One region of the Mesorhizobium sp. M0140 genome, then DNA from elsewhere that is predicted to be linked to it. Evidence: riboswitches for the same ligand, from Rfam matches in the RefSeq annotation. Region 1 holds a riboswitch; each other region holds the start of a gene.

Region 1 (7,606 bases):
CCGGGATCCCGCTTGCCTTCGGCGCCTTCGTGGCAGGACTTGGCTGCGCGCTGGCGACGGGCTACCTCAAGCAGCACAGCCGGATCAAGGAGGACGCAGTCATGGGCATCGTCTTCTCAGGCATGTTCGCGTTTGGCCTGGTGCTGTTCGTCAAAGTCGAGACCGACCAGCATCTCAATCATATCCTGTTCGGCAACATGCTCGGCGTCCAGTGGCGCGACGTGATCGAGGCGGCGGTCATCGTCGTGCCGGCGATCCTCATCGTTCTGGCAAAACGCAAGGATCTGCTGCTTTATTGTTTCGATCCGGCCCATGCGCGCGCGATCGGCCTGCCCGTCAACCTGCTGCATTTCGGGCTGCTGACGCTGCTCGCGTTGACCATCGTGGCCTCGCTGAAGGCTGTCGGGATCATCCTTGTCATCGCCATGCTGATCGCGCCGGGAGCGATCGGCTTTCTTTTGACGAAGAGCTTTGAGCGCATGCTCGCCATTGCCGCCGCGGCCGCCATCGGGTCGAGCGTCGTGGGAACGATCCTCAGCTATCACATCGACGCAGCCACCGGCCCGACGATCGTCGTCGTTCAGGCCGGCGTTTTTTTGCTTGCCCTGTTCCAGTCGAAGCGCCCAAAGCAACGGGTGCAACTGGGCATTTCGGGAGAGTAATCGCGGCCCTGACCCAGGCCGCACTCAAAGCCGGTTGCGGATCAGCATGGTGACGACGAAGAACGAGCCGACCGAGCTGGTGATGATGCCGATCGGCAGTTCCTGCGGCGGCAGCAGCGTTCGGGCCAGAAGGTCGCTGGCCAGCAAAAGCACCGCGCCAAACACGGCACAGCTGGCAACCAGGCGCAGGTGCAAGGGGCCCGCCAGCGGCCGTGACAGATGCGGGATCATCAGCCCGACGAAGCCGATGACGCCAGCGACCGAGACAAGGATAGCCGTCGAGAAGGCGGCGACGAGAAAGGTCATCCGGCGCATGCGCGCCACCGGCACGCCAAGGCTTTCGGCGGCATTTTCACCGGCCAGGAAAGCATCGAGCCGGCGGTGGTTCCACAGCGCGTAAGCCAGAATGGTCCCCGCACCCAGTGCGCCGAGCCAGATGTTGTCCCAGCGCGCCAGGCCAAGGCCGCCCATGGTCCAGAACAGCACGGAGTGGGCGGCGCGCTGATCGCCGGCAAAGACAAGATAGTTGGTCAAGGCGGTGAACATGAAGGACACGGCAAGGCCGGCAAGGATCAGCCGCTCCGGGCCTTGCCCCCTCACCCGCGCCACCAGCAGCAGGACGACGCCGGCAGCCAATATGCCGCCGGTGAAGGCCGCGACCGGCAATGTCCAGATGCCGAAACTGTCGCCGAAGACGGTGATAACGGAAACCGCACCCGCGGCGGCGCCCGACGACAGGCCGAACAGGAACGGGTCGGCAAGGTCGTTGCGGGTCACCGTCTGCAGCAGCGCACCGACGACGCCGAGACCGACGCCGACGCAGATGGCCAGGATCGTGCGCGGCAGCCGCAGGTCGACGACGATCTTGCCGACCGGTCCTGCCACGTCGTGCCCGCTGAAGCCGATTACACGACCAAGCGCGGCAACAACATCGGTCAGCGGGATCAGTGTCGAACCATAGGCGATCGACAGCAGAGCGAGAGCGGCGATCGCCGCCGCGCCCGCCAGCATGGCCGGTGCAAATGCCGGATGGCGCAAGCCTGGAAATGCGTCGCGTCTGTCAGGACGCGTGCGACGCACTTCCAGGATCTCTTGTTCATGCATGTCGTTGCCCCAAAACCGCTGCGCACTTTTGGGCGACAGGCATCAAAACGCTTCCGGATGCATGGCCTTGGCGATCTTGTCGATCGCTTCGATGTTGGCCGGGCCGGGAGTAAGTTCGGCATAGCGCAGCGCGACGAAGCGCTCGTTCTTGACCGCGTCGGTCTCCTTCATGGCCGGATGCGCCTTCAGGAAATCGAGCAGTTTCCTGTAGCCACCGCCATCCTGGTAATCGAGCAGGATGAGGAATTGCGGATTGCGCGACGCCACCGTTTCCCAGTCCGTATTGCCCCAACTGGTGTCCATGTCGGCCATAATGTTGTCGCCGCCGGCGGCTGATATCATGGCGCTGGGGATGGCGAATTTGCCTGCGGTGAACGGCTTGTCCTCGCCGGAATCATAGAGGAAGACCCGCGTTCCCTTGGCGTCGCCGACCTTGGCGGTGATGTCGGCGAGCCGCGTCTTCCAGCCGGAGACAAGCTTCTCAGCTTCGGCCTCCTTGCCGAAGATCTTGCCCAGCTTTTCGACGTCGCCATAGAGCAGGTCCATCGAGGCGGCGGGGCGGCTCTTGTCGAGATGGACGCAGCTTTCCGTCAGCACCAGCGTCTTGATGCCGTGCGGAGCAAGCGTGTCGGGCGTCACTTCACCACCCGGCTTCATGCCATAATACCAGCCGGCGAAGAAAAAATCGGGCTCGACCGCGACGAGGTTTTCGAGCGTCGGATATTTCGGCGCCAGTTCCGGGATCGAACCCTGCTCGGCCTTGAACTCAGGACCCACCTTGTACCATCCGGTGATGCCGGTCAGGCCGACGATCGACGGCTGCAGTTTCAGCGCGAAAGCCATCTCGGCCATGTTGAGATCCTGGATGACGGCGCGCTTCGGCGGCGCATCGAAGGTCAGCGGCTTGCCGCAGCTGTCGACAGTTACCGGGAAGGCCAGGGCTGTCGAGGCCAGCAGCGAGAAGGCAAGCGAAAAAGCAAGGCGTTTCAAGGGTTTGCTCCTGTGGACGGGATGATCGATATGGGACGGCTTCAATCAGGATGGCGGCGCGGCACGGTTCGGAACATCGAACACCGTCAGTTCGCGGTCTTCGGTCGGATGGCGCAGACGCAGCACATCGATGCCGAAAATTTCGCGAATCAGCTTTTGGGTCAGCGCTTCGCGCGGTGCGGCGAGCGCTTGCAGACGGGCATGGTTCATCACCGCCACCCTGGTGGCGAACGGTGCCACCAGCGCCAGATCGTGCAGCACCGCGATCACCGTCATCTCGAAGCCTGCCACGAGGTCGAGCAGTTCGCCGCGGGCGCGCGGGTCGAGATGGTTGGTCGGCTCGTCGAGGAACAGGATCTTTGGCTGCTGGGCGATGGCGCGGGCCAGTTGGGCGCGCTGGCGCTCGCCGCCCGACAGCGAGCCGATGGTGCGGCCAAGCAGCGGCAGCAGGCCGGTCCGGCGCAGCGCATCGACGACAATGTCACGCTCCTCGCTCCTGCGCCGTAGCCGAGCGTGCGGGACCCGGCCCAGCTCGACATAGTCGATCACCGCCAGCCGCGGATCGGGCTGGTCGGTCTGGCCGACCACGGCGATATGCAGTGCCCGCTCGGCGGCGGAAATCCTGTCCAGCCGGCGCCCGCCGAGGTTCACCTCGCCGGAACTTGGCCGCAGCATGCCCGACAGCATGCGCAGCAGCGTCGTCTTGCCGGCGCCGTTGGGACCGATGATGGCTAGGCGATCGCCAGCGGCCACCGAGAAGCTGACCGCCTGGACCAGATCCCGCCCGTTCGCCATGGCGCAGAGGTCACGGGCTTCGAGAAGCGCTACGGGCATCGGCTGCCCGCCAGATTGCCGGGATGGCAATGCGTGCTCACGATGATGCGATGATCGATAGAGCCGTCCAACTTTCCGTCACTTTCCAAAACTGGCGACGGAAGGAAGCTGGCGAAGCGGCCGACAAGACCGGGATTCGCGTTTCCTCCCGGCACACCCCGTCCGGTCAACTCAGTGATGGCAGGTCTCCTGGCTCGCGGGTCGTTGCGCCATCCTGCCTTCCCAGCCTTGCCGGCCAGTGGCATTCACGGATTTTGCTCGCCGCTTACAGTTGCGGGGGCAGCCACGGCCTCGACCCCTGGGGATCTCACCGTGTTCCCTTTTCACCCCTCGCCTTTCGACTCGGGGACCATCACCGCTTCAGCGTAGATTTCCCCCAATCGCTTCGCAATGGATTTCTCGGACGGAGTGGTGGGCCGGCTAGGGGAAACATGCATTTCCCGCTCTCGATATGTAATAACATTACGCATTTAGAGGATGCCGCCTGGCGCTGTCAAGTGAAGCCTGCCGAATTTGGCTCGTCGGCGGCAAGGGGCGCTCCAACGCTGCGCCATATCGGTGCGACTGTGACGGGATCGGTGCGATTGCGCGGGATGCGCAATTTCGATCAAACTGGCCGCGCCAGGAAACGGCAGGATGATCTGGCCAATGCGAGGAGCAAAATGAACTCGACCGAGAAAGCGCTGTGGTTCGTCGAAAGTCATCTGCCGGAGGCTGTTACACTCGACGATGTCGCGCAAAGCAGCGGGGTGTCGCGTTTTCATGTGACGCGGGCTTTCGGGGCCGCCACCGGCCGGTCGGTGATGGGCTACATGCGCTCACGCCGGCTGACCGAGGCGGCGCGCAAGCTGGCCGGCGGGGCGCCCGACATCCTCAGCGTCGCGCTCGACGCCGGCTACAACTCGCATGAGGCGTTCACCCGGGCCTTCCGCGATCAGTTCGGCACCACGCCGGAACTGGTGCGCGCGCAAGGCACACTCGACAAGCTCGACCTGCTGGAGCCGATCCTGATGGACCAGTCCTTCCTCACCAATCTCGAACCGCCGCGTTTCGAGACCAGCCGGCCGTTCCTGATTGCCGGCCTCGGCGAACGCTACAGCTGCGAAACCAGCGCCGCCATCCCGACGCAGTGGCAGCGCTTCGGCCCCTATATCGGCAACATTCCGGGCGAGGCCGGCGACGTCGCCTATGGCGTCTGCGTCAACGGCGACGATGCCGGCAATTTCGACTACATCGCCGGCGTCGAAGTGTCTGATTTTTCCGACCTGCCCAAGGAATTCAGCCGGGTGCGGGTGCCGGCGCAGAAATATGCGGTCTTTGCCCACCGCGAACACATTTCGACCATTCGCCGGACGGTCAACACGATCTGGAACAAGTGGCTGCCGGCTTCCGGCCACGAGATATCGGATGCGCCGGAATTCGAACGCTACGGCCCTGAGTTCGACCCACGCAGCGGCAATGGCGGGCTGGAGATCTGGATACCGGTGAAGGCGTAGTCGGTCAGGCCATCGGCAGCGCCGGCCAGCGATCGACTATCCCGCCGCCGGAAAACACAGCGATCGACCCGAACTGCTGCAGCACGGCTTCGCTCTGCGTCGGCCTTAGAAACGCGTAGTCGCCGGGTTTTGCGGTCGCGTCGGCGGGCAAGCCCATGAATTGCTGGTTGGAGGACAGGCCGAGCAGCCCGTTCGCCTTCATGCCTTCGGGGAAGACGGGCTCGGCCATCCACTTGCCGCCATAGAGATAGCAGCCCTTGCGCGGGAAGCGGCCGAGCGCCTGCAGCAGGCGGGTGACGGCCGGCGGGCCAGGCAGCATCGGCTCGACCATTTTCAAGATCGGCGTGGCGATGAAGGCCGCCGGCTGGAAGCCGTCGAGGCCTGGCGTATCGAAATCACTGGGCAGCACGAAGGCCGAGCCCATCGAGACCTCGTTGGCCATGCCGCCATGATGAAGCAGCGCGGTCTTGCTGCCGCCGATGTTCAGGATACGGCGCTGGTCGGCGCCGAGACAGGCGACGAACGCCGAGGCCTGCGCCGACGCCTTGGCCAATGCCTTTGCCGGTCCGCCGAAAAGGCCGGGAATGAGCGGCGCATGCGCCTCGTAGGCCATGACGCCTTCGCAATGCAGCCGGGCCGGCAACGCGCTCAACGCCTTCGACAAGGCCTCAGGATTGGCGAACCCGCCGCGATGCAGCCCGACATCGATCTCGAAAGCGATGCGCAGGCCGATGCCGAGTTCGCCAGCGAGGGCGCCATATTCCGCCAGTCTCTCCTCGCTGTCGATCAGCCAGCAGACACGCGACCAGTCGACCACGCCCCTCGAAAGCACAGCCCTTGCCGCATCGACAGGCATCGGCTTGCCATACAGCAGATCGGCATCCGGAAACGCCTTCAGCACCGCCTCGCTGATCGGCGGATGGAAGGTCATGAAGCGCTCACTGCCGAGCGCCTTGCCGATATGCGCAAGCAGCGGCAGGCAGGCGAGCGATTTGTCGACCAGCCGCACGGCCAGGCCGGGATCCAGTCTCTCCTTTACCAGGGCAATGTTGCTGTCCAGCCGGTCGCGATCGAGCAGCAGGCAGGGCTGGAAGATGCCGGCTTCCTTCAGCGCATCCGACAGGGTGGAAAAATAGGTGCTCATCATTCGATGCCGAACAAGCCGGCCATATAGGGCGAGACGAAGCGGTTTTGCGGATCGACGTCGCGGCGCACCGCCATGGCGTCGTCCCAGCGCGGGTAGAGCTTTTTCAGATCCGCCGCCTTCAGGCTGTGCATCTTGCCCCAATGCGGCCGGCCGCCATATCTGCGGAAGATCGGCTCTGCCGCCCGCATGAACGGCAACGGATCGTTCGCCGCGTCATGGTGGATGGCGATGGAGCAGGTCAGCCTGTTGTAGAATGGCGAAAGCCAGAACTGGTCCGGCGCGACCGAGCGCACCTCCATCGGGAAATAGACCTCGGGAAAACGCTTCTCGGTCAGCTCGATGATCTCGGCCAGCGCCTTCGGCCCTTCCTCGAACGGCAAATGATATTCCATCTCGTTGAACTTGGTCTGCCGGTCGCTGGCATAGACGTTGAGCCAGTCCTGCACGTAGTCCTCGGCCGGCAATTTGGCGATGGCGCCCAGGATCAGACGGCCACGCAGCGATGGCAGCCAGGCAAGTGAGGTGCGCAGCCTGCGCAGTGTCCTCAAACCCGACTCGTCCTCTTCCGGCGGCCGTGCGGTGGGTGCGGCGTCGCTGAAATCGCTGGCGATGAACTGCGCATAGCCGGAAAACGGAATGTAATAGAATTCGGCCGAGCGATGCGCGGCCATCATCGCCTCGAAGTCGCGCAGCATCTCAGTGATCGGCAGCACATATTTGCGGCGGCGCAACCGGTAGGTCACGATGTTGTTCAGCGTCACTTCGGTGAGCACGCCGAAAGCGCCGAGCGCGACACCGATGGCATGGATCATGTCCTGATCCCCTGCCTGCTTGAAGTCGCGGACCTTGCCGAGCCCGTCGACGATCTGCACCGTCTCCAGCTGCGTGTGATAGGCGCCGAGCGTCGGTCCGGAGCCGTGCGTGGCTGTGCCCAGCGCGCCGCCGATCGCCTGGCGGTCGATGTCGCCCATGTTGGGCAGGCCCTGGCCGATGCCTTGCAGGATGCGCATCAGCGGGCCGAGCCGGGTCCCTGCCCGCACCCGCGCCTGATGTGTTTCGGCGTCGTGCGAGACCAGCCCTTCCAGCCTTTCCAGGGACAGGATCGTGCCTTGCGATTTCACCAGCGGCGTGAAGGAATGACCGGCACCGGCGACGCGCACCGGGCCAGGCGCGGTCCGGACGAGATCACCGAGTTCACCGGCATCGCCGGGGCTGGCGATCAGCTTGGGCTCGGCGCTTACAAAGCCCGACCAGTTGCTCCAAACGTTTGACATGCCACCTCCCCGCTCAGGCAACCGCACGACGGCGACGTGACACAAGGACGAACAGACCGAGCAGCGCCACGCTGGCCACCGCGCTGGCGGCGGCGAATT
Region 2 (7,606 bases), on a different contig from region 1:
CGCAATCCTGGCGCCCCGAGAAACCGGCGCAGCAAGCGGAGTTGGTTGCGGCGGAGTAGCATTGCCAGCGCCTTCTTAGATCACCCGCACAGCGGCAAGCACATTGAAACGATCGGGCAATCCCGATCAAGGCTTGCTGCTCTCCAGCTCAGAATACGCTTCGCGGAACCGGACGCTCGACGGCTGGAGACAACCCATCCTCACGCCCTCCTGAAGCTTGCTCGCGTGCAGGCTCGATGGCAACCGCAGGCGCGGAAACAGGGGCCGGCAGAACCACCAGTTGCGGCACCTGCTTGAATGAAAAGCCGCCGCGGATGTCGCCCATCTTGCCAGCGATGATGCCCATCGCCGCCTTTTCGAGGCTGCGATCATAGCGCGTTTCGGCTGTGGCCGGCGCGACGATGACGGCGCAAAGCGCTGCACCGCACAGAAGCGTTTTCATTGTTGTTGTCTCCCTGCCTGATCACGATCTAGCAGGGCGCCATTGAAAAACGGCCAACAGACACGGTAAGCAAAGCGCCAAACGTCAGCGTAAACAACGCGTTAAGATCGTTGGCCGGCAAACCGATTCAAGTCATTGAGACTTTGATTCAGGCGCGCTGGGCGTGGACTGTGTGCCCGAGTGCCACGAACACGGTGCGCACGATGCCGGCAGCATCGAGCCCGGCATCGGCATACATCTTTTCCGGCTTGGCGTGGTCGGTGAACGCGTCGGGCAGTACCAGCGGGCGCACCTTCAGGCCGCTTTCCAGTAGGCCTTCATGGGCGAGGAACTGCAGCACGTGGCTGGCGAAGCCGCCGACTGCGCCCTCCTCCACCGTCACCAGCACCTCATGCGAGCGGGCCAGCCGCCGGATCAGATCCTCGTCGAGCGGCTTGGCGAAACGGGCGTCGGCGACCGTCGTGGACAGCCCGGCAGCCCCTAGCTCCTCCGCGGCGATCAGGCAATCCTGCAGCCGCGTGCCGAAGGACAGCAATGCAACCTTGGTGCCCTCCTTGACGACGCGGCCCTTGCCGATTTCGAGAACCGAGCCGCGCTCCGGCATGTCGACGCCGACGCCGTTGCCGCGCGGATAGCGGAAGGCGATCGGGCCGTCATCATAGCTTGCCGCGGTGCGCACCATGTGGCGCAGCTCCGCCTCGTCGGCGGCGGCCATGACGACGAAACCCGGCAGTGTCGCCAGGAAGGTGGTGTCGAAGGCGCCGCAATGGGTGGCGCCATCGGCGCCGACGAAGCCGGCCCGGTCAATGGGAAAGCGCACCGGCAATTTCTGGATGGCGACGTCGTGGACGACCTGGTCGTAGGCGCGCTGCAGGAAGGTGGAATAGATGGCCGCGAACGGCTTGTAGCCTTCGGTGGCAAGGCCGGCGGCGAAGGTCACCGCGTGCTGTTCGGCGATGCCGACATCGAAGGTGCGCGACGGGAACGCTTCACCGAACAAATCGAGGCCGGTACCGCTCGGCATGGCTGCGGTGACGGCGACGATACGGTCGTCCTCGCGGCCCTCCTGGACCAGGCTTTCGGCGAACACCTTGGTGTAGGCCGGTGCGTTGGCTGGCGCCTTGGCCTGCGCGCCGGTGATGACGTCGAACTTGTTGACGCCGTGATATTTGTCGGCAGCGGCTTCGGCCGGCGCATAGCCCTTGCCCTTCTGGGTGACGACATGGATGAGCACCGGGCCTTCGCCATTGTCGCGGACGTTTTTCAGGACCGGGATCAGATGCTCCAGATTGTGGCCGTCGATCGGGCCGATGTGATAGAAGCCGAGTTCCTCGAACAGCGTGCCGCCGGTGACGTAGCCGCGTGCATGCTCGACTGCCCTTGTGATCGCACGATCCGCGCGCTTGCCGAGATAGGACGTCAGTTTCTTGCCGAAATCGCGCAGGCCGATATAGGCCTTGCCGGAGGCCAGCCGCGCCAGATAGGCGCTCATCGCGCCGGTCGGCGGCGCGATCGACATGTCGTTGTCGTTGAGAATGACGATCAGCCGTGCATCGAGCGCGCCGGCATTGTTCATCGCCTCATAGGCCATGCCGGCAGACATGGCGCCGTCGCCGATGACGGCAATGACGTTGTTGCGGCCGCCGGAGAGATCGCGGGCGGCGGCCATGCCGAGGCCGGCCGATATCGACGTCGAGGAGTGGGCGGCGCCAAAGGGATCGTACTCGCTCTCGGCGCGGCGGGTGAAGCCGGACAGACCGCTTTCCTGGCGCAGCGTGCGGATACGGTCGCGGCGGCCGGTCAGGATCTTGTGCGGATAGGCCTGGTGGCCGACATCCCAGATCAGCCGGTCGTCGGGGGTGTTGAAGACATAGTGCAGCGCCACTGTCAGCTCGACCACGCCAAGCCCTGCGCCCAGATGACCACCCGTGCGGGACACGGCGTCGACCAGCTCGGCGCGAAGCTCGGACGCCAATTGCGGCAGTTCACTTTCGGCAAGCGTGCGCAGGTCGGCCGGGATGCGGACCTTGTCGAGAAGCGGCGTATGCGGCGTTGCGTTCACGGTGCTCGGGCTTTCGGTTGATGGGCGAATAGGCCGCCGGCCGGCGAAAGTAAATGTGTGTCAGTGACGCGGATCAGGCCCTAGTCTTTTGTCTATGCATTTCGTTCTGCCACTTTTGGGTGACAGGGCATCAGCTTTCCGGCAGCGGAATAAACTCTTCCTCGTCTCCGGGAACGATGTCGAAGCGGCCCGTCTTCCATTCCTCTTTCGCCTGTTCGATGCGCTCCTTGGACGACGAGACGAAATTCCACCAGATGTAACGCTTCGAACCAAGAGAGGCGCCGCCGAACAGCATGAAATGCGCCCCGGTCTGCGACGACACGACGATCTCGTCACCGGGACGGAACACCAGCAGCCGTTCGGCTGGGAATACATCACCCGAAATTGAGACCTCGCCTTCCAGCGTATAGATGGCGCGTTCTTCCGCATTAGCAGGGATTTTCACGCTGGCGCCGGGCGCCAGGCGCAGGTCGGCGTAGAGCGTCTCCGTGTCGGCCCTGACCGGGGACCGCAGTCCCTGGAAATCGCCGATGATGAGGCGCCCGTTGACGCCTTCGGCTTCGATCTCGGGAAGCCGAAGCGCTGCGGTATTCTCGAAAACCGGTGCCACCTCTTCCTTGTCGTCCGGCAGCGCCAGCCATGTCTGCAGGCCGGATACCGACATCGGCGCGCCACGCAGTTCCTCCGGTGTACGCTCCGAATGGACGATGCCGCGGCCGGCGGTCATCAAATTCACGTCGCCGGGCTGAATGACCATTTCGGTGCCGAGTGAGTCGCGGTGCCGGATCTTGCCGTCGAACAGATAGGTGACCGTCGACAGGCCGATATGCGGATGCGGACGGACATCCAGTGCCTGACCGGCGCGCAGGACCGCGGGCCCCATGCGGTCGAAGAAGATGAAAGGCCCCACCAGCCGCCTTTTTGCCGTCGGCAGGGCACGGCGCACCTGAAAACCGCCGATATCCTTGGCGTTGGGTATGACCATCAATTCGATCTGATCGCTGGCGAAGGCATCGCCTGCCTCAGGGTCTTTCCCGGGGAAGAAGCTCATCGACTCTCCTTGTCGGTGGTCGAAGGCCGCCTGGCCGCATCAGGCAAAGCGGATCGCCGCCTTTGCCCGCAGCTTGGCCGCCACCTCTTCGCGATTACGCGGATGCTGGTGGGTTTCCAGGGAATCGAGCAGTTCGCGCGCCGAGGCGGCGATGGCTTCGACGGCATGGTCGAAGGCGTGCTGGTTCTGCTTCGAGGGTCGCGTGGTTCCGCTCAGCTTGCGGACGAACTGAAGAGCCGCGTCGCGCACCTCGTCATTGGTTGCCGGCGGATCAAAATTGAACAGGGTCTTGATGTTTCTGCACATCGCTTCCGTATCTCCTCTTGTCCTTGAGCTGTTTCAATCGGAACGAGTTATATCCTCGATCATGATCATGTCCAAAAACCGGTGAGGCGAGGCCATCGTTCGGACCGAGCCTCAATCCGCGTCGAGTGGCTCCGTTCCAACCGGCTTGCCGTCGCGCGACAGCCTGATCTTCTCGACCTTGTCCTCGGCGGCCTTCAGCAGCCGGTCGCAATGCGCCTTCAGCGCCTCACCACGCTCATAGATCTTGATCGACTGGTCGAGCGGCACGTCGCCACGCTCCAGATCATCGACGATCTTCTCCAGCGCATCGAGTGCCTGCTCGAAGCTCATCGCCTTGACGTCTTCGTTGGTCTCATCGGCCATCATTCATCCTTTCATCAGTCGCCCGACATGGGCGGCGACCGAAAATGCCAATCCCTGCAGATCGTAGCCGCCCTCGAGCAGGCTGACGAGCCGGTTGCCGCTGTGGCGTGCCGCGCGCTGCATCAGCTGGCCGGTCGCCCAGTCGAAATCATCCTCGGTCAGATTGATCTCGGCCAGCGGATCGCGGTGGTGCGCGTCGAACCCCGCCGAAATGATGATCAGGTCGGGCGCGAAATTGTCGAGCGCGGGCAGGACGCGCGACAGGAAGGCATCGCGAAACACTTCGCTGCCGGTCTGCGGCGCCAGCGGTGCGTTGACGATGTTGCCGGCGCCCGTTTCGGTCTTCGCTCCGGTGCCGGGATAAAGCGGCATCTGGTGTGTCGAGCAATAGAGCACCGACGGATCGTCCCAGAAAATATCCTGCGTGCCATTGCCGTGATGCACGTCCCAGTCGACGACGGCAACGCGCTCGACACCGTGTTTCTTCTGCGCATAACGCGCCGCGATCGCCGCCGTGTTGAACAGGCAAAAGCCCATCGCCGTGGTCTTTTCGGCATGATGGCCGGGCGGCCGGGCGGCGACGAAGACGTTGTCGGCGCGGCCCGAAAAGACATCATCGACGGCGGCGTTGGCGGCGCCGATCGCGGTGATCGCCGCTTGCCAGCTCTTCGGGCTGGCAGTGGTGTCGGCATCGATGCGGGCAATCCCCTCGTCGGGGATGGCGGCGCGCACGCGGGCGACGAAATCGGCGGGATGCGCGTAGAGGATGGTGGCCTCGTCGCCTTCCGGCGCCTGAATACGATCGAGCCCGGCAAAGGCTTCGTCGTCGAGCACGCGCTCGATGGCGCGTAAGCGGTCGGGCCGCTCGGGATGTCCGGGCGGCGTGAGATGCTCGAGGAAGATCGGATGGGTGTAGAGACGGGTGGTCATCGTCCTAATCTAGTGACCCGGATCGACAAAGGCCATGCACGGGCGGCCGATGACTGGGGAAAATCGCGACTGCGTCCATTCGCGTCGCCGCAGGCATTGGCCCCGCGGGCGCTTCGGCGTAAGGTCCCTGGTACTGCCTGGTGCCCGCCGCAAGCGGGAGAATCGGGAACACGGTTGAATTCCGTGGCGTGCCCAACGCTGTGAGGGGGACCGCGCCGGTAAATGCCACTGTCGATGACGGGAAGGCACCGGACGCGGGTTGATCCCGAGCCAGAAGACCGGCCTGGCAGGCATTGTCATCCGCGTGGTCAGGCGGATGGCATCAGAGCGACGTGCGTCTACTTGGACGCACAAAGTACGCTCTGTCAGTTTTGAATCTGCAATCGCAAGGGGACAAGCGATGCCGGAACACATGACCGCTGCCATTGACGATGGATTTGACCAGAATGCGCGCGATGCGGTCTACCGCGCCATGTTCACGCGGCGCGACGTGCGCAGCCATTTCCTGCCCACCGCGATCGATGACGACGTGCTGGCACGGCTGCTGCTTGCCGCCCATCACGCGCCATCGGTCGGCTTCATGCAGCCATGGAATTTCATTGTCATTCGCGACGTCAAACGACGGGCGGAGGTGCGCGACCTGTTCCTGGCCGCGCGCGAGCAGGAACTGCCGGCGATCGAGGCGGAAAAACAGGCGCTCTATCGCAAGCTAAAGCTGGAAGGCATCTGCGAGAGCGCGCTCAACATCTGCATCACCTGCGACCGGCAGCGCTCGAAGGGTTCGCCGCTGGGACGCTGGCACAATCCGGAGATGGATCTCTACAGCACGGTCTGCGCGGTGCAGAATTTCTGGCTGGCCGCGCGTGCCGAGGGTGTTGGTGTCGGCTGGGTCAGCATCATCGAGGCTGAGGCGCTGAAGCGGCTGTTGGCCATTCCGGACCACGTAACGCCGATCGCCTATCTCTGCGTCGGCCGTGTTTCCGAGTTCGCTCCCAAACCGGACCTTGAAACGCATGGCTGGGGACGGCGGCTGCCGCTGCCGGAGCTGATCATGAGCGAGACCTTTTCCGGGCAAGGCGAGACACAGCTCAAATCCACCGTGGCGCGCCTCAACACCGTTTCTGCCGCACCAGACACCACCCGCCCAGCCGATCAGGGTGTGGCGCCGGCCGTATCCCAGCGCGAACCGCCGAAGGAGGCGAGCGCCTTGTCCTTGAGCTCCCTGAACTTCGACGATGCCTCGGCCAGCCGGGCGTCCCAAGCCGGATCGGGCACCTGGCCCGCGATGGTCTTGAAATAGACCTGCATCAGGCAGGCGATGGCGAAAGGCTCGATGAACGCCGCCTTGAATGCCCAGGCGAAGACGATGGCGAGCACAAAAGCCCAGCCGGCGAGTTGGCCAGGCATCAGGAACAGAATCGCACCGGCAGGCGCCAGCATGATCAGAAAGATGATGAACGACATGCCCCACATGATGACCGCCAGCCAGACGGCGTTCTTGACCATGACCTTGCCGTTCTGGGCATAGAGCACGACGCCTTGGCGCGCCGTCTCGAAGGGCGAGGCTGAATTGATGCGGATGTTGTAGCCGAGGATGATCTCGTCGACATAGGTCAGCGACAGACGGATCACCGTGTTGATGAAGGAGACCAGGCCGCTCAGGCCTGGTATCGGCAGGAAGGCGGCGATACCGCCGAGCAGGCCGGTGATGGCACGGATGGCACCCTTGACGAGTTGGTCGACGACGAAAAGGATGTTGGCTTCGGCAAAACGCTGGGTGACGACATCCCTGGCGTAGGCGATCTGGTCCTGACCGCCGGGAATGTCGCGGCCGTCGATCAGATGAACCATGACGGCGATGTGGCCGGCCTTGACGATATAGAGGATGTATTCGCGGATCCAGTAGACCGCGATCGAGACGATGCCGAACCCGACCACGCCGCCCCACAGGGCAAAGGACATGGGCCCGTCGGGATCGGTGGAGATATGCCCGACACCATAGCCGACCGAGGCACCGGTGCCGGTCGCCATGATGTAGGCCAACGTGATGCCGAAATAGACGATCATGCGAAAGACGATGAACGGCCAGGTCCGCATCATGATGGACACCGACCTGCCTATATCGAAATCCCACATGCCCCGAATCTCCGCCTCAGAGATGATGGCAGAGGATGAACTCAACCCGGCGATTGTCAATTGCCGGCCCTGGCGCCACAGTGCAACGAACTCGGGTTAACGGTTTCCTTCGGAGCCCGCCGGCGCGTTGGCTGACGGAGCATTAGACGAAAAACCCGCCTGTGCGGCGGGTCACTGGCGCAAATCAGCACCATAGGCAAATATGTACCATAGCTGAGGTCACCCAGTCAAGAAAAAATTCCTATCGCGAGAAGCTACCGGCACAAAAGCTGCCAACACCGCCGAACTGGCTGCCGCCAGGCCTTTTGTTAAGCTA
Region 3 (7,606 bases), on a different contig from region 1:
TCGACATTGATGGCGATGCCGTGGAAGCTCACCCAACGCCGCAGCCGAATGCCTATGGCCGCGATCTTGTCCTCGGCCGGCGAGCCGTCCGGCAGGGCAGGGCGGTTCGGCCGCACGACCCAGACGCCGACCCGGTCCTCGCGGCGCTCGCCCCGCACATTGAAGACGGCCAGCGTGCCGATGATCCACTGTTCGAGCGCCGCGACGAAGGCGCGGACGTCCTCGCGCCGCCGCTTCAGATCAAGCATGACATAGGCGACCCGCTGGCCCGGCCCATGATAGGTGTATTCGCCGCCGCGGCCGGCCGCGAACACCGGGAAGCGGTTGGCGTCGATCAGGTCCTCGCCGCGGGCGCTGGTGCCGGCCGTGTAGAGCGGCGGGTGTTCGACCAGCCAGACCATTTCGCCGGCGGCCCCGCTGCGGATCGCCTCGGCGCGCGCCTCCATGAAGGCAAGTGCTTCGGGATAGGCGGTAAGGCCGGGCTCGATCAGCCATTCGACCGGTGCTGAACCGGGGAGCGGCAGGAACGACGTGGCGATCTGGCTGCGTTCGGGCATGGCGTATCGTCTTTTCGCTTATGCATGTCGCGTCCCAAAACCGCCTCGCACCTTTGGGTGACATCAACTTGCCTTCCATATGGCGATATCAGGCGCAAACGTCCAGTTCCGACGCTGCGTTCGGACCCTGTGGAGCATTATGCCAATCGCCTGACATTATTGCTTGCCGTGCACTTGTTTCGCCGGAAACGATTTGCTACACGCCGCGAGCCGGTCGGTTCCGGCTCTACCACGTGCGGTCGTGGCGGAATTGGTAGACGCGCAGCGTTGAGGTCGCTGTGGGGCAACCCGTGGAAGTTCGAGTCTTCTCGACCGCACCATTCTCTTCCCAGAGTCCGATTTGTACCGGTCTCGCCCGCTGCGGGCCGGGCGCATTTCGTTTGATATTCCCGCACTTTACGCCACTTTCTTTCTGAGCGTCGGATTCTCCCAAAACCGGTTTCCCCTTTTGGGTCCGATGCTCTAGACCTGATTTGCACCTTTTCCGGGATTCTTGTGGCGGGAGGCGCTGGTGGAAGGCGAGCACGAACGGACGACCGGCGCCAGGGCCGCCGAGGACAACCACGCCGATATCTATGGCGAGGACGGCGCCGTGCTTTCGTCCTTCCTGGCGCGGATTGGCGCGGCGATCGCAGACCGCGACACGCTGACCCTCAAGCATGAAGTCGACGACCTGCACCAGTCGGAACTCGGCGACCTGCTCGAGGCGCTGCATCCCGAACAGCGCCGCGCGCTGGTCGAACTCCTGGGCGCCGATTTCGACTTCTCCTCGCTGACGGAGGTCGACGAGGCGATCCGTATGGAGATCGTCGACAATCTGCCCAATGCGCAGATCGCGCAGGCGGTGCAGGAGCTCGATTCCGACGACGCCGTCTACATTCTCGAGGATCTCGACCAGGAAGACCAGGACGAGATCCTGTCGCAACTGCCGTTCACCGAGCGGATCAGGCTGCGCCGCTCGCTTGATTATCCCGAAGAGACGGCCGGCCGCCGCATGCAGACCGAGTTCGTCGCGGTTCCGCCGTTCTGGACGATCGGCCAGACCATCGACTACATGCGCGAGGACAACAACCTTCCCGAGCGCTTCAGCCAGATCTTCGTCATCGATCCGACCTTCAAGCTGCTCGGCGCCATCGACCTCGACCAGATCCTGAGGACCAAGCGTTCGGTCAAGGTCGAGGAAGTGATGCACGAGACGCGGCACGCCATTCCGGCCACCATGGACCAGGAAGAGGCTGCGCGGGAATTCGAGCAGTACGATCTTTTGTCGGCCGCGGTCGTCGACGAGAACGAACGGCTGGTTGGCGTTCTGACCATCGACGATGTCGTCGACGTCATCCAGCAGGAGGCCGAGGAAGATTTGATGCGCATGGGCGGCGTCGGCGACGAAGAGCTTTCCGACAGCATCTTTTCGACCTCGCGATCACGCGTTCCGTGGTTGCTTATCAACCTTCTGACCGCGTTCCTGGCGGCGTCGGTGATCAGCCTGTTCGACCGCACGATCGAACATATCGTCGCACTGGCGGTGCTGATGCCGATCGTCGCAGGCATGGGCGGCAATGCCGGCTCGCAAACCATGACCGTCACCGTGCGGGCGTTGGCGACCAGGGATCTCGACATCTACAATGCCGGCCGCATCATTCGCCGCGAGATGGGTGTCGGCTTCATCAACGGCATCGTCTTCGCCATCCTGATCGGCATCGTTGCGGCAGCCTGGTTCCGTGACCCCAATCTGGGCGGCATCATCGCGGCGGCGATGATCATCAACATGTTCGTGGCCGCCCTGGCCGGCATCCTGATTCCGCTGCTGCTCGATCGTTTCAAGATCGATCCGGCGGTCGCTTCGGCGGTCTTCGTCACCACGGTTACCGACGTCGTCGGTTTCTTTGCATTTCTCGGCATCGCCACGTGGTGGTTCGGTGTGCCCTGAAGGCACGCCTTTTGGCTTAATTGACTTTTACGTAAATGCCGTGCGAGGCTTGCGCGGGGCGCCATGTCGATTCCGGCATGGCATGGGTTTTGGTTCGGGACATAAGGGTGACGCCGGCATGGCGATCGCCCCTTGGTTTCGGCGTGCGGGAGTGGCAATGCGAGAATATTATTCGATCACCGAGTTGACCCGTGAGTTCGATGTGTCGACGCGGACGCTGCGCTTTTACGAGGACGAAGGGCTGGTGCAGCCGGTGCGGCGTGGCCGCACGCGGCTGTTTCGCCCCTCCGACCGCCACCTCATCCGTCAGATCATGCGCGGCAAGAGGCTTGGTTTCTCGATCAACGAAATCCGCGAAATCATCCAGATGTACAGGGAGCCGCCCGGCGAAGTCGGCCAGCTCAACCTGATGATCAAGCGCATCGAGGAAAAGCGCGAGGATCTCCGGCAGAAGCGCCGCGACCTCGAGGAGACGCTGGCTGAACTCGACCAGGCCGAGGAGTCTTGTGTGGAGCGGCTGGTCGAGCTTGGCGTGAATACCTGAGCGGACTGGATTCTATCGCGCGTTAGCGTTCGGAATGAGCGGAAACGTCTATTCCTTCTGCAATGCACCGCGACGGCGCAGAACTTTGCTCCGCTGCACTCCTAGACCGAGGTCACGGCATGGATCCTAGGGTCTCCGCGACGGAGCTGCGCTCCTGCTTCGCCCTAGGATGACGAAGTTCGCAAGACTTAGGCTAATCGCCGAAGTGTGCACCTGTCAAAACCTCTCCGCGATGGAAACCGGAGCGCCAGCTCAAATCCAGCGGCGCACGCGTTTCGCGTAGTCGCGGTATTTCTTGCCGAATTTTGCCGCCAGCATCTTTTCCTCGCCTTCGATCGCCATTTTTTGCGTGGCATAGGCGGCGATGAAGGCGAGCGGCAGGAACCACACGATGCCCGAGACAAAGGCGACGCCGATCAACAGCAGGGTGTTGGCCAGATACATCGGATTGCGGGTGATGCCGAAGGGACCCGTGGTGACCAGGTGATCGGGCACAGCGTTCGGGTTCAGCGTGGTCTTGGCGCGGACCATGGTGCGGATCGCGGTGACCCAGAGCGCTGCAACGGCAAGCAGCACCACCCAGCCGGCGGCGAAAAGAATGTCGCCCAGGAGGTCACCGATCCAGGGCAGGGGATAGAGCAGGCCCAGCGCGATGCTGATGGCGATGGCGGCGGTGTAGATCAGCGGCGGCCACGGTATGAGCCCCGGCTTCGGCTGGTTCTCGGTCATTTGACCCCTTCCTCCATCAACTTGCTGTCCGTCTTGGCGGTACACATGCCGGCGAGATCGGACAGATGCGTCTTCCATTCCGCAGTCTGGTCGTTGTTGTAGAGCCGATCAAGCGTCGCCTCGCCCTCGAGCGTATCGAGCATGCAGACACAGTAGCTCGTACAGAACTCGGTGTCGCGCGACTGCTCGCAGGACAGCTGGCAGGTTTTGAGGAAATTCACCTGCGGGGTTTCGACCTGCGCCGGCATGATCTGCGAGAACAGCCAGACGCAGCCGATCAGCAATGGCTGGTGGATCAGGTAGAACGCCAGGCTGTGCCGGCCGATAAAGACCAGCGGGTTGGCCCAGCGACCGGGCGCCAATTCGGCAAGCCGGGTAAGCACGCCTGAACCGGCGGCGAGTTTCGTCACCGCGATGCCCGCAAGCACGGCGCCGAACCATGGAAACAACGGAACGTAGTCGTTGGAGCGTGGATTGTTCGCCGACAGGCCTACCCACCACAGCCATGGGTGATCGAACGCCTCGAGGCGCAGATAGACAGGCGCCGCAATGACGAGCGCGGCGACGACAAGCGTCAGCAGTGCCGGCAGCCGCAGAAAGGCGAGGCCGAGCAGGCTGGCCAGCGCGATCTCGTGCAAAATGCCGAAGAAGATGAATCCATCCGGCGTGGCGATACGGGTGACGACCGATATCGCGATCGCGGCTCCGGCGACCATGGCGAACCGCTTCCAGAAGCCGTTCCAGCGGATTTGTCGGCCATGGGCGAGATACAGGCTGACGCCGACCAGGAACAGGAAGGTCGAAGCGATGCCGCGCGCGTAGATCTTCCACCAGCCGAAGGCGGTCAGGCCGGGATCGGTGTAGCCGAAGAACTCCAGGTCCCAGGTGAAATGGTAGCTTGCCATGGCGATCAGCGCGATGCCGCGCACGATGTCGATGGCGACGATGCGCTTTGGTCGATCCTGAACGGGTGCGGTCGGCGTTTGGATGCTCATGGTCTCGCATTCTGATTCAGCCCCGCTGGAGGACTATCACGGTTGCCCCGCACAAAAGAAGACCGGCAATCCTGCCGATAACGCCGGATCGGCCGCGGCATTGGGCCAGTGCCGGGAAGCCTTTGGCCGGCTTCGCTTTTGCCGGATGCACGTCGGTTTCCTCTTATTGGCACTGGGGTCGCCACGTCAGATTTCACCCGGTGAATCTGCTTCGGGGAAAGCAATGTCCACCCATGTGCGCCATCCGATCTGGCTGCCGGCTCTCAAGGCCGCGGACGCGCGCACCTTCGCGTCGCTCTATGCGGTTGAATCCTTCGCCCGCGCCACGGTGTCGAGCGTCATCCCGATCCAGGCCTACGAGATACTGCACAACGAGCAGATCGTGTCGATGCTCTACACAGTCGTGGCGATGCTCGGCCTGTCGGTGACATTGTTCATGCCGATGCTGATCCGCCGTTTTGCCCGCCGCTGGGTCTACACATCAGGCGCCTGCCTGCTGGCCGTCGGCTCGCTGTTCTTCGTCACCGACACGCTCGCCGGGCAACTGGCCGGCATGCTGTGCCGGGTGATGGGCGCCAGCGCGCTGTCGATCACGCTCAACCTCTACATCATGGACCACATCCGCAAGACCGACTTCATGCAGGCCGAATCGCTGCGCATGGCGTGGTCGATGCTGGCCTGGACCGGTGGGCCGACGCTCGGCATCTTCCTCTACACGCGCTTCGGCATCTATGCCGCGCATGGTGCGGTCGCGGTGTTCGCGTTTGCCCTGCTGGCGCTGTTCTGGACCTACCGCCTCGGCGACAACCAGTCCATCCGTCCGGGCAAGACGCGCCCTGTCAATCCGCTCGCCAATATCGGCCGTTTCGTCGCGCAGCCCAGGCTCAGACTGGCCTGGCTGATTGCCTTCGGCCGCTCCTGCTTCTGGACGACGTTCTTCGTCTATGGGCCGCTGTTCATGGTCATCACGGGCGAGGGCAAGCTGGCCGGTGGCCTGCTGGTTTCGGCCGGCAACGCGCTGTTGTTCATGGCGATTTTCTGGGGCAAGGCAGGAAAGCGCTTTGGTGGCCGCGGAACCATGACATTTGCCTATTTCGCCATGTCAGCCGCGCTGCTGGCGGCGGGCTTCGTCGGCGAAACCGTGCCGTTGCTTACCGGCGCCTTCCTGCTCTGTGGTGCCTTCTTCACCATTGCGCTCGACGCCCTCGGCTCGACCGCCTTCATGCGCTCGGTGCGCTCCTATGAAAGATCTCAGATGGCAGCGGTCTACCGCACCTATCTCGACTTTTCCGAGTTGACGCCGCCGCTGGTCTATTCGGTGGCGCTGGCCTTCTTCGGCCTGGGCTCGGTGTTCGTCACGCTCGGCCTGCTGGCGGCGGTCTGCGGCTTTGTGACGTGGCGCTATCTGCCGAAATCACTTTGACCTTCATGGCGCATTCGCAATGGTCACCGGCGGAATTTGGTTTGCCGGAAGCGAGGATTCTGCCTATAGTCACCGGTGTCGCCGGTTCCATTTTGGAGCCAAGAGGGAATGCGGTGAGGGCGAATTTCGCCCAATGCCGTGGCTGCCCCCGCAACTGTGTGCGGTAGTCCTCTCCATAAACCACTGAGGATTTTTTCTTCGGGAAGGTGGGGAAGGACGCTGATCCGTGAGCCAGGAGACCTGCCGGCGACAGGAAACTGACTTCGATGCCCTCGGGTGGAGGGCGAAAGGACAAGACATGACTACCGCTTCCGTCTCCCTCGGCGCCTCCGTCTCCTCGCAGTCGCGCTTCATGCAGCTCGCGCTTGCCGCGCTGCTCGGCATTTTCGTGATGGGCTTTGTCGGCTTCTCGCATATCGATGCCGTCCATAATGCGGCTCACGACTATCGCCATTCGATGGCGTTTCCCTGCCACTGACGAGGGGCTGACATCATGAATCTGTTTCGCAACGTCGTGTTCATCGCGGCGATCGCAGGGCTCGTGGCCGGCGTCGTCCTCGCCTGCCTGCAGGCCTATGCCACCGTGCCGCTGATCCTGAAGGCGGAAGTTTACGAACAGGCGGGCGGCGGGCATCACCATGACCATGGCGCTCCGGCCGCAACGGATAGCAATGCCATGAGCACAACTGCTCCGGCGGGAGATGCGATGAGCTCTGCTGCCCCGGCTGCGGCGGAAGCCGCTCCGGCAGACGAAGGTTGGGCGCCGGCAGACGGTTTCGAGCGTTTCGCCTTCAGCGTGCTTGCCAATATCGTCACCGGCATCGGCTTCGCCTTGATCCTGGTCGCGGTCTCCGAATTCGCCGGCGGCATCGGTGGCTGGCGCCAGGGCGTGTTCTGGGGCCTTGCCGGCTTTGCCGTGTTCACGCTGGCACCGGGCCTCGGCCTGCCGCCGGAATTGCCTGCCATGCCGGCCGCCGATCTCACCCAGCGGCAGATCTGGTGGTGGGCAACGGTGGCGGCAACCGCTGCCGGTCTCGGCCTGATCGCGTTCCGCAAGTCGCTGCCGCTGGCGATCCTTGCCGTCTTTTTGATCGTCGCACCGCATGTTGTCGGTGCACCGCAGCCCGACAGTTACGAGACGGCGATTCCGGAAGGGCTGCATCACCAGTTCGTGGTGGCGGTGACCGTGACCAACCTCGTGTTCTGGCTGGTGCTCGGCGCGGTCGTCGGTGTGGTGCGTGGCCGCTTCACCGGCACCGCGACCAGCCTGCGCGACAGCTTTGCCTGATCGCAAGACACTGACCTTCCTCATCGGCGGTGGGGGGCCGCGGCGGCAGGGCCACGCCGGCAGGATGGATTGGCCGCAGGCGGCGCCGCCGGCGCCAGTGGCCGCCGGGGCGCCGGAAAAATATCCAGATGGTCGGAGCC
Region 4 (7,606 bases), on a different contig from region 1:
ACCAGATCTATCCGCGCAGCTACCAGGACTCGAACGGCGACGGCATCGGCGACCTCAAGGGCATCATCGGGCGGCTTCCCTACATCGCGGCGCTAGGGGCGGACGCCATCTGGATTTCACCGTTCTTCAAGTCGCCGATGAAGGATTTCGGCTACGACGTGTCAGATTACTGCGACGTCGATCCGATGTTCGGCACGCTGGCCGACTTCGACGCGCTGACCGCCGAGGCACACAGGCTGGGCTTGAAGGTGATGATCGACGAGGTGCTGTCGCATACGGCGGACAATCATCCCTGGTTCAAGGAAAGCCGGTCGAGCCGCACCAACCCGAAGGCCGACTGGTATGTCTGGGCAGACGCCAGGCCGGACGGCACGCCGCCCAACAACTGGCTGTCGATCTTCGGTGGCTCGGCGTGGCAATGGGACACCAGCCGCCAGCAATATTACATGCACAATTTCCTGGCCGAACAGCCCGACCTCAACTTTCACAACCGCGAAGTCCAGGACGCATTGCTCGACGTCACCCGCTTCTGGCTGGAACGCGGCGTCGATGGTTTCCGGCTCGATACCATCAATTTCTACTTCCACAGCCAGGGTCTGGAAAACAATCCGCCGCTGCCGCCGGAAGAGCGCAACGACCAGACCGCGCCGGCGGTCAACCCCTACAACTACCAGGACCATCTCTACGACAAGAGCCGGCCCGAGAACCTCGGCTTCCTCGAACGGTTCCGCGCCCTGCTCGATGAATATCCGGCAACCGCAGCGGTCGGCGAGGTCGGCGATTCGCAGCGCGGGCTTGAAGTGGTTGCCGCCTACACCGCCGGCGGCAAGCGCGTGCACATGTGCTACTCCTTCGATTTTCTGGCGCCGGAAAAGATCAGCGCGGGCAAGGTCCGCTCGGTGCTGGAATCCTTCAGCAAGGTCGCCAGCGACGGCTGGTCGTGCTGGGCCTTTTCCAACCATGATGTGATGCGCCCGGCCTCGCGCTGGGCGGCCAATGAGGCCGACCCGATCGCCTACCTCAAGGTCATCTCGGCGCTGCTGATGTCCCTGCGCGGTTCGGTCTGCATCTATCAGGGCGAGGAGCTTGGGCTCGGTGAAGCAGAGCTGCGGTTCGAGGATTTGCAGGATCCCTACGGCATCCGCTTCTGGCCGGAATTCAAGGGCCGCGACGGCTGCCGCACACCGATGGTGTGGGATGGCGGCGCCAAGAATGGCGGCTTCTCCCCAGCAAAGCCCTGGCTGCCGGTGCCGGCCAAGCATCTGGCGCAAGCGGTCAATGTCCAGCAGGGCGACGAGGCTTCGCTGCTCGAGCACTACCGGCGCTTTCTCAGCTTCCGGCGTGCCCATCCGGCGCTCGCCAAGGGCGACATCACCTTCATCGAAAGTGAGGGAGATACCGTCGCCTTCACGCGCCGCGCAGGCAACGAGCAGATCGTCTGCGTCTTCAATCTGGGAGCCGGGCCGGCTAAGGTTGACCTTGGCGGCCGATCGCTCCAACCTCTGCCCGGGCACGGATTTTCGGGGCAGGCGAACAGCGGTTCCATCGAGCTTGGCGACTACGGCGCCTGGTTCGGGCGTCTCGACTGAATTTCCAATCACTGGAGGAAACCAATGGCCGATGTCACGCTAAGACAAGTGAAGAAATCCTACGGCAATCTGAACATTCTCCACGGCATCGACCTCGATATTAAGTCGGGCGAGTTCATCGTCTTCGTCGGCCCGTCGGGCTGCGGCAAGTCGACATTGCTGAGATCGATCGCCGGGCTCGAGGAAATCACCTCCGGCGAGCTTAGAATAGCCGGCGAAGTGGTGAACGACGTGCCGCCGTCGAAGCGCGGCATCGCCATGGTGTTCCAGTCCTACGCGCTCTACCCGCACATGACCGTCTACGACAACATGGCGTTCTCGATGAAGATCGGCAAAGAGAACAAGGCCGAGATCGACCGCCGCGTGCGCCAAGCCGCCGAGATCCTGCAGCTGACCAAATATCTCGACCGCCTGCCCAAGGCGATGTCAGGCGGCCAGCGCCAGCGCGTCGCCATCGGCCGCGCCATCGTGCGCAATCCGAAGGTGTTCCTGTTCGACGAGCCGCTTTCGAACCTCGACGCCGCGCTACGCGTCGCCACCCGCATCGAAATCGCCAAGCTCAAGGAATCGATGCCCAACACGACCATGATCTACGTCACCCACGATCAGGTCGAGGCGATGACGCTCGCCGACCGCATCGTGGTGCTCAAGGACGGCCACATCGAGCAGGTCGGCACGCCGATGGATCTCTACAAGAAGCCCGGCAATCTGTTCGTTGCGCAATTCATCGGCTCGCCGGCCATGAACATCCTGCCCGCGACCATCGACAAGTCAGGCAATTCGACCGTCGTCAGCCATGTCGGCGGACGCAAGGCAACCGTGCCGATCGCAACGCCTGCTTCGGCAAAGGGCGCTGCGGTTAGTTTCGGCGTGCGGCCGGAGGACCTGATCATCGCCAGCGGCGCGGACTATCTGTTCGAGGGGACGGTCGACTATGTCGAGCAACTCGGCGAGGTGCAGCTTGTCTATGTCGACATCGGCCGCGCCGACCTGCCGCTGGTGACCAAGCTGCCCGGCAATGTCGAGGTCAAGCGTGGTTCGACATTGCGGCTGAGCGCCAATGGCGAGGACCTGCATATCTTCGACACCGATGGGCGGTCGTTTGCCCTTCATGAAGCGGAAGCGAAAGCGGCCTGAGTCGGGACCAAATCTCGGATGCAAACAGGGCGGCGGGCTTGGCCCACCGCCCTGTTTTGAAGATCAGCTTCGGCGTTAGCGGCCGAAGAGATTCCGGTCGCTGCCCTGAGGGGCGGACTTCTCTACGTCGCCCGACGAATTGAGCAGCTTCTCGACGAGGCCACCGCTGTTGCGGACCGAGCTCGTATGCGCGCTGTCAACCGAAGTAACCGCAGGCTGATTGGCGCCGTTGGAGCCAAAGTTGTCGCTGCCGGCGAACGCGCTGCCGGTGATGGCCAGAACGGCGGCGGCAGCAATAAGGATCTTGTTCATTTTAATCTCCTGAATTCTGGATTTCGCCAGGACGGCAGACACAGCTGCCGTCGCTTGCGAAATTGGCTGTTAGCGACCGAAGAGGTTACGGTCGCTGCCCTGAGCGGGCGTCTGGGCAGCCGGTTCCGAGGTCTTGGTGGAAGCCGTGTACGACTGGTCCACTGCGGCGGCAGGCTGGTTGGAGCCGTTCGAACCGTAGTTGTCGCTGCCGGCGAAAGCGCTGCCGGAGATGGCCAGAACGGCGGCGGCAGCAATGAGGATCTTGTTCATCTTAAATACTCCTGAATGTCTGAATTTCGCCAGGGCGGCGGGCGCGCCCGCCGTCGACTGGGAATCGGCTGTTAGTTGTTGCCGAAGAGGTTGCGGTCAGCACCCTGGGCAGGCGCCTGAGCAGCCGGTTCCGACTTCTTGGTCGAAGCGGTGTACGAGCTGTCGACAGCAGTGGCTGCCGCGGCGTTCGAACCGTAGTGGTCGCTACCAGCGAAGGCGCTGCCGGAAATGGCCAGAAGGGCTGCGGCAGTGAGAATGATCTTTTTCATTTTTGTACTCCAGTATCGTCTTTTTCCGTCCGTCTAGCGGGGTGTCTTGGAAATGAAATCGCGTCGTTCGGACAGCCCCGATGTGGGAGGGCAACCCCGCCTTTTCCAATCACGAAGTTGTTCCGTGTGGACCATGAATCCACACCTTGAAATTGTGCCAAGGGAATCTACGGGTATATTTTTCTTCTTTATATCAGCATGTTAGATGTAACCGCTGGATGGATCACCGACTGTTTCAGAGGCCCAGCGTTCACACCGTCCTGCACGCACCGTCAACAGAAACGAACCGTTCGGTTCGATTTTAGGTCGAGCTAATAGTCACTTTTCGAAACCGTTAACCTTTTTTGACCCCGCCAAGGGATCCGATTCGGGGATATCGCAGCCGGCAAAATGGCCATCCGGGAGGTGGATTTCAGCCCGCGACGGTCTGCGGGAACGTTCGCATGCCGTGTCGCGCCGCATGGATACGATGTCGTTTTCATGCCGACGGCGCGCCCCCGATCGTGGTTAGATCATACCATCTCAGGTGCCGCTTCGTGACGACGAGGCGGAGAATTGGGAAGCCGGTCAGAATCCGGCGCTGCCCCCGCAACGGTGGTGGAGTTCAAGTCGCAACGGGAGACCACTGGGCAACTGCCTGGGAAGGTGTCGCGATGGTCCGCAAGGACAACTCCAGAGCCCGGAAACCAGCCCGAGATTGTTAGACTCGACTGATCGCGGTGGGCGGTCAAGAGGTGGATAGCGCATGTCTGGCACCTAGCCGGTCTGCGTTTCAATCCTTCCTCCATCACCACCAGTTCAGTCCTTAGAAACGAGGACAGGACATGGATACCCGCAACGACATGCTGAGGCTATTGAACAGCCGCCGGCAAGGCTTTTCACTGGAGCAGCCCTTCTACACCGATCCAGACTACTTCAAGCTCGACATGGAGTTGATCTGGTATCGCGACTGGCTGTTCATCGGCCATGATTGCGAACTGCCGAAGCCGGGCAGCTACATCACCGTGCAGATCGGCGACTACCCGGTCGTCCTTGTCCGCGACCAGCACGGCAAGATCAACGCCTTCCACAATTCCTGCCGCCATCGCGGCAGCCGCGTGTGCAACGCGGAAAAGGGTACGGCGGCAAAGCTCGTCTGCCCGTATCATCAGTGGACCTATGAGCTGGACGGCCGCCTGCTGTTTGCCCGCCAGATGGCCGACGGTTTCGACAAGAGTGATTTCGGCCTGAAGCCGGTCGCCTGCGAGAGCGTCGGCGGCTACATCTTCATCTGTCTGGCCAAGGAGCCGGCGGATTTCGCGCCGATGCGGGCGATGATCGAACCCTATCTTTTGCCGCACCGGTTGCGTGAAGCAAAGATCGCCTTCGAGAGCACGATCGTCGAGAAGGGCAACTGGAAGCTGGTCTGGGAAAACAACCGCGAGTGCTATCACTGCGCCACCAATCATCCTGAGCTGTGCAAGACCTTCCCCGAGGCTCCGACCGTGACCGGCGTCAATGGCGCCGACAGCGACCCTGAAATGGTCGCGCACTGGGCCAAATGCGAGGCATCAGGCCTGCCGAGCAAATTCCGCATCGATCCGGCAGGGCAGTACCGCGCCACCCGCGCGCCGCTGCTGCGCGATGCCGTCAGCTACACCATGACGGGAAAACGGGCGGTCCAGAAGAACCTGTCCGAGAGCGTTCCAACCGACCGCATCGGCTCCTTGCTGCTTTATCATTATCCGACAACCTGGAACCATATCCTCGGCGACCATGCCGTCACCTTCCGCGTGCTGCCGATCAGTGCCACGGAAACCGCGGTGACGACAAAATGGCTCGTCCACAAGGATGCGGTCGAAGGCGTCGACTACGATCTCGCTGAGCTCACCCATGTCTGGACCGAGACCAACGACCAGGACCGTCGCATCGTCGAGGAAAACGCCTTCGGCATCTTGTCGCCGGCCTACGAACCAGGCCCCTATTCGGAGCTGCATGAGGGCGGCGTGATCCAGTTCGTCGAGTGGTACGCGTCGTTCATCGGACCGCGCCTTGCAGAAGGCGACCGGCCGGCCCTGCGCAGCGTCGCCTAGCCCAGGGGACAAGAGGATGAATGCGATGACGGACCTTGGCCTCTATCGCCATCTCGACCAGATGACGCCCTGGAACGACAGGCTGCAGGTGCTGGAAGTGATCGGCGTCAGTGACGAAGCGCCTGACGTGAAGACCTTCACCTTCCGCTCCGACAACCAGACCTGGTTCCGCTACAAACCGGGCCAGTTCGTGACGCTGGAATTACCGACATCGGACGGGCCGCTGATGCGCACCTACACGCTGTCGTCCTCGCCGTCGCGGCCGTTCTCAATCGCGGTGACGGTCAAGGCGCAGGCGGGCAGCACCGGTACGCGCTGGATGTTCGACCATCTGACGCCGGGCTCGCACGTCAAGGCCTATGGGCCGACCGGCGACTTCTCGCTACACAGCCACCCGGCGGCCAAATATCTGTTCATTTCGGCCGGCTCCGGCGTGACGCCGATGATGTCGATGCTGCGCTGGCTGAACGACTGTGCGCCATGGACAGATGTCGGCTTCGTCAACTGTGCGCGCCGCCCGGAAGAGATCATTTTCCGCAAGGAACTCGAGCTGCTCGGCAGCCGCATGCCCGGCCTGTCGCTCGGCTTCATGATCGAGGAGCGGTCGAGCCGCGAGGGCTGGTTCGGCCATATAGGCCGCATCGACGCGATCCGGCTGCCATTGCTGGCGCCCGATTTCCGTGAGCGCGAGATCTTCTGCTGCGGCCCCGATCCCTTCATGCGCGCCGTGCGCGGCATGCTGAACGCCGCCGGCTTCGACATGGCGAAATACCATCAGGAAAGCTTTGCGGCGCCTGCCGTGGAGGAGATCCAGGCGCCGTTCTCGCCACTGCCGGAAGACGGCGCCGCCGTTGCCGTCGAGGCCGTGACGCCGATCCGGTTTTCGCTTTCCGATGTCGATGCCGAATGCGTCGCCGGCCAGACCGTGCTGCAGACGGCACGCGCCTCTGGGGTGCGGATTCCCGCCGCCTGCGAGTTCGGCCTGTGCGGCACCTGCAAGGTGAGGAAGGTCGCGGGCGACGTCGAGATGAGTCACAATGGCGGCATCCTCGATCACGAAATCGAGGACGGCTTTATCCTCGCCTGTTGCTCGAAGCCGCTTTCTGCGCTTGAAATCGAAGCGTGACCGGCTGCGCTCGCCCGAGTCTGCGCCATCTTGCCAAAAACCCTGCAAATGGTTAGACGCCTGCAACGGTGGGGTTGACCGTAAGGCCCGAAGATCATCTCCGCGGCCTGCTCGGCGGGGGAGCAAACATGCGACAATCCGGCATCTATGCCATTGCCAGCAAGGATATCGTCTTTGAATCCTTCGACGGCGAAGCCGTCGTTCTTGACCTGACCACGGGCAAATATTTCGGCTTCTCTGATTCAGGCAGCAGACTTTGGGATGCACTGTCGTCCGGCGTGCCTGCCTCCGAACTGGTCGGCGCCGCGACCGGAATTGGCGCCCTCGATGCCGCCGCGATTGACGGCTTTGTTTCACAATTGCTCGAATTCGGTTTGCTGGCGGCCGTAACCGATGGCATGGCAAGACCGGTTCCAAGCGAATTGCTGGCTCAGCTCGCCGCTGCCAGAGAGCCCCTCAAGGTCGACATCCATGACGATCTCGCCGATCTCATTGTCGTCGATCCCATCCACGAGGTCGAGGAGCCCCTCGGCTGGCCCGCGGTGAAGCAAGCCAACTGAAGCGCCCATCAGGTTCTCGTTGCCGGACAGCTCCGGAACAGGCAAACCCATGCCGAACATCACTCTCGAAAACCTGGCTGACTACGCACGTCATGTCCTGGCGCAAGCAGAGAGCAGCGCCGCGCATTATCCACTGACCCGCAAGGCGAGCTTGCCGCATCTGGATCTGACCGCGCATGTCAGCGCCGGCGCGTTGGCGGATGCCTTCGCTCATGGCTTTGTCACGGCTCCGGGCAGCCGAACGCCTGCCGACATCTGCCGCGTCTTCGTC

The links. A riboswitch is a leader RNA that binds a small molecule or an ion and turns the genes downstream of it on or off. The one in region 1 is predicted to bind cobalamin.
Region 2: linked by a shared signal. The riboswitch ahead of bluB (5,6-dimethylbenzimidazole synthase) and the one ahead of NKJ37_RS12405 (ABC transporter ATP-binding protein) in region 1 are both predicted to bind cobalamin.
Region 3: linked by a shared signal. The riboswitch ahead of NKJ37_RS25725 (CbtB domain-containing protein) and the one ahead of NKJ37_RS12405 (ABC transporter ATP-binding protein) in region 1 are both predicted to bind cobalamin.
Region 4: linked by a shared signal. The riboswitch ahead of NKJ37_RS11875 (aromatic ring-hydroxylating oxygenase subunit alpha) and the one ahead of NKJ37_RS12405 (ABC transporter ATP-binding protein) in region 1 are both predicted to bind cobalamin.

What each region holds. Positions count from the first base shown of each region.
Region 1 is NZ_JAMYTM010000010.1:30,872-38,477, forward strand. It holds gene NKJ37_RS12390 (metal ABC transporter permease) at 1-662, shown strand, start outside; gene NKJ37_RS12395 (FecCD family ABC transporter permease) at 687-1,673, opposite strand; gene NKJ37_RS12400 (ABC transporter substrate-binding protein) at 1,809-2,756, opposite strand; gene NKJ37_RS12405 (ABC transporter ATP-binding protein) at 2,802-3,590, opposite strand; cobalamin riboswitch at 3,753-3,959, opposite strand; gene NKJ37_RS12410 (AraC family transcriptional regulator) at 4,253-5,086, shown strand; gene NKJ37_RS12415 (DSD1 family PLP-dependent enzyme) at 5,091-6,230, opposite strand; gene NKJ37_RS12420 (D-arabinono-1,4-lactone oxidase) at 6,230-7,507, opposite strand; gene NKJ37_RS12425 (MFS transporter) at 7,521-7,606, opposite strand, start outside.
Region 2 is NZ_JAMYTM010000001.1:342,910-350,515, reverse strand. It holds gene NKJ37_RS01665 (GNAT family N-acetyltransferase) at 1-59, shown strand, start outside; gene NKJ37_RS01660 (hypothetical protein) at 149-442, opposite strand; gene dxs (1-deoxy-D-xylulose-5-phosphate synthase) at 591-2,504, opposite strand; gene NKJ37_RS01650 (pirin family protein) at 2,635-3,555, opposite strand; gene NKJ37_RS01645 (DUF2277 domain-containing protein) at 3,595-3,861, opposite strand; gene NKJ37_RS01640 (exodeoxyribonuclease VII small subunit) at 3,973-4,224, opposite strand; gene NKJ37_RS01635 (histone deacetylase family protein) at 4,228-5,154, opposite strand; cobalamin riboswitch at 5,276-5,455, shown strand; partial or broken gene bluB (5,6-dimethylbenzimidazole synthase) at 5,471-6,184, shown strand; gene NKJ37_RS01625 (hypothetical protein) at 6,307-7,290, opposite strand.
Region 3 is NZ_JAMYTM010000032.1:1-7,606, reverse strand. It holds gene lipB (lipoyl(octanoyl) transferase LipB) at 1-557, opposite strand, end outside; tRNA gene NKJ37_RS25755 (tRNA-Leu) at 793-877, shown strand; gene mgtE (magnesium transporter) at 1,069-2,487, shown strand; gene NKJ37_RS25745 (MerR family transcriptional regulator) at 2,645-3,031, shown strand; gene NKJ37_RS25740 (methyltransferase family protein) at 3,284-3,760, opposite strand; gene NKJ37_RS25735 (heparan-alpha-glucosaminide N-acetyltransferase) at 3,757-4,755, opposite strand; gene NKJ37_RS25730 (MFS transporter) at 4,979-6,178, shown strand; cobalamin riboswitch at 6,244-6,440, shown strand; gene NKJ37_RS25725 (CbtB domain-containing protein) at 6,477-6,656, shown strand; gene NKJ37_RS25720 (CbtA family protein) at 6,672-7,466, shown strand.
Region 4 is NZ_JAMYTM010000009.1:125,226-132,831, reverse strand. It holds gene bglA (beta-galactosidase BglA) at 1-1,589, shown strand, start outside; gene NKJ37_RS11895 (ABC transporter ATP-binding protein) at 1,614-2,726, shown strand; gene NKJ37_RS11890 (DUF680 domain-containing protein) at 2,802-3,038, opposite strand; gene NKJ37_RS11885 (DUF680 domain-containing protein) at 3,108-3,308, opposite strand; gene NKJ37_RS11880 (DUF680 domain-containing protein) at 3,380-3,577, opposite strand; cobalamin riboswitch at 4,085-4,286, shown strand; gene NKJ37_RS11875 (aromatic ring-hydroxylating oxygenase subunit alpha) at 4,402-5,649, shown strand; gene NKJ37_RS11870 (FAD-binding oxidoreductase) at 5,675-6,775, shown strand; gene NKJ37_RS11865 (PqqD family protein) at 6,904-7,335, shown strand; gene NKJ37_RS11860 (serine kinase) at 7,385-7,606, shown strand, end outside.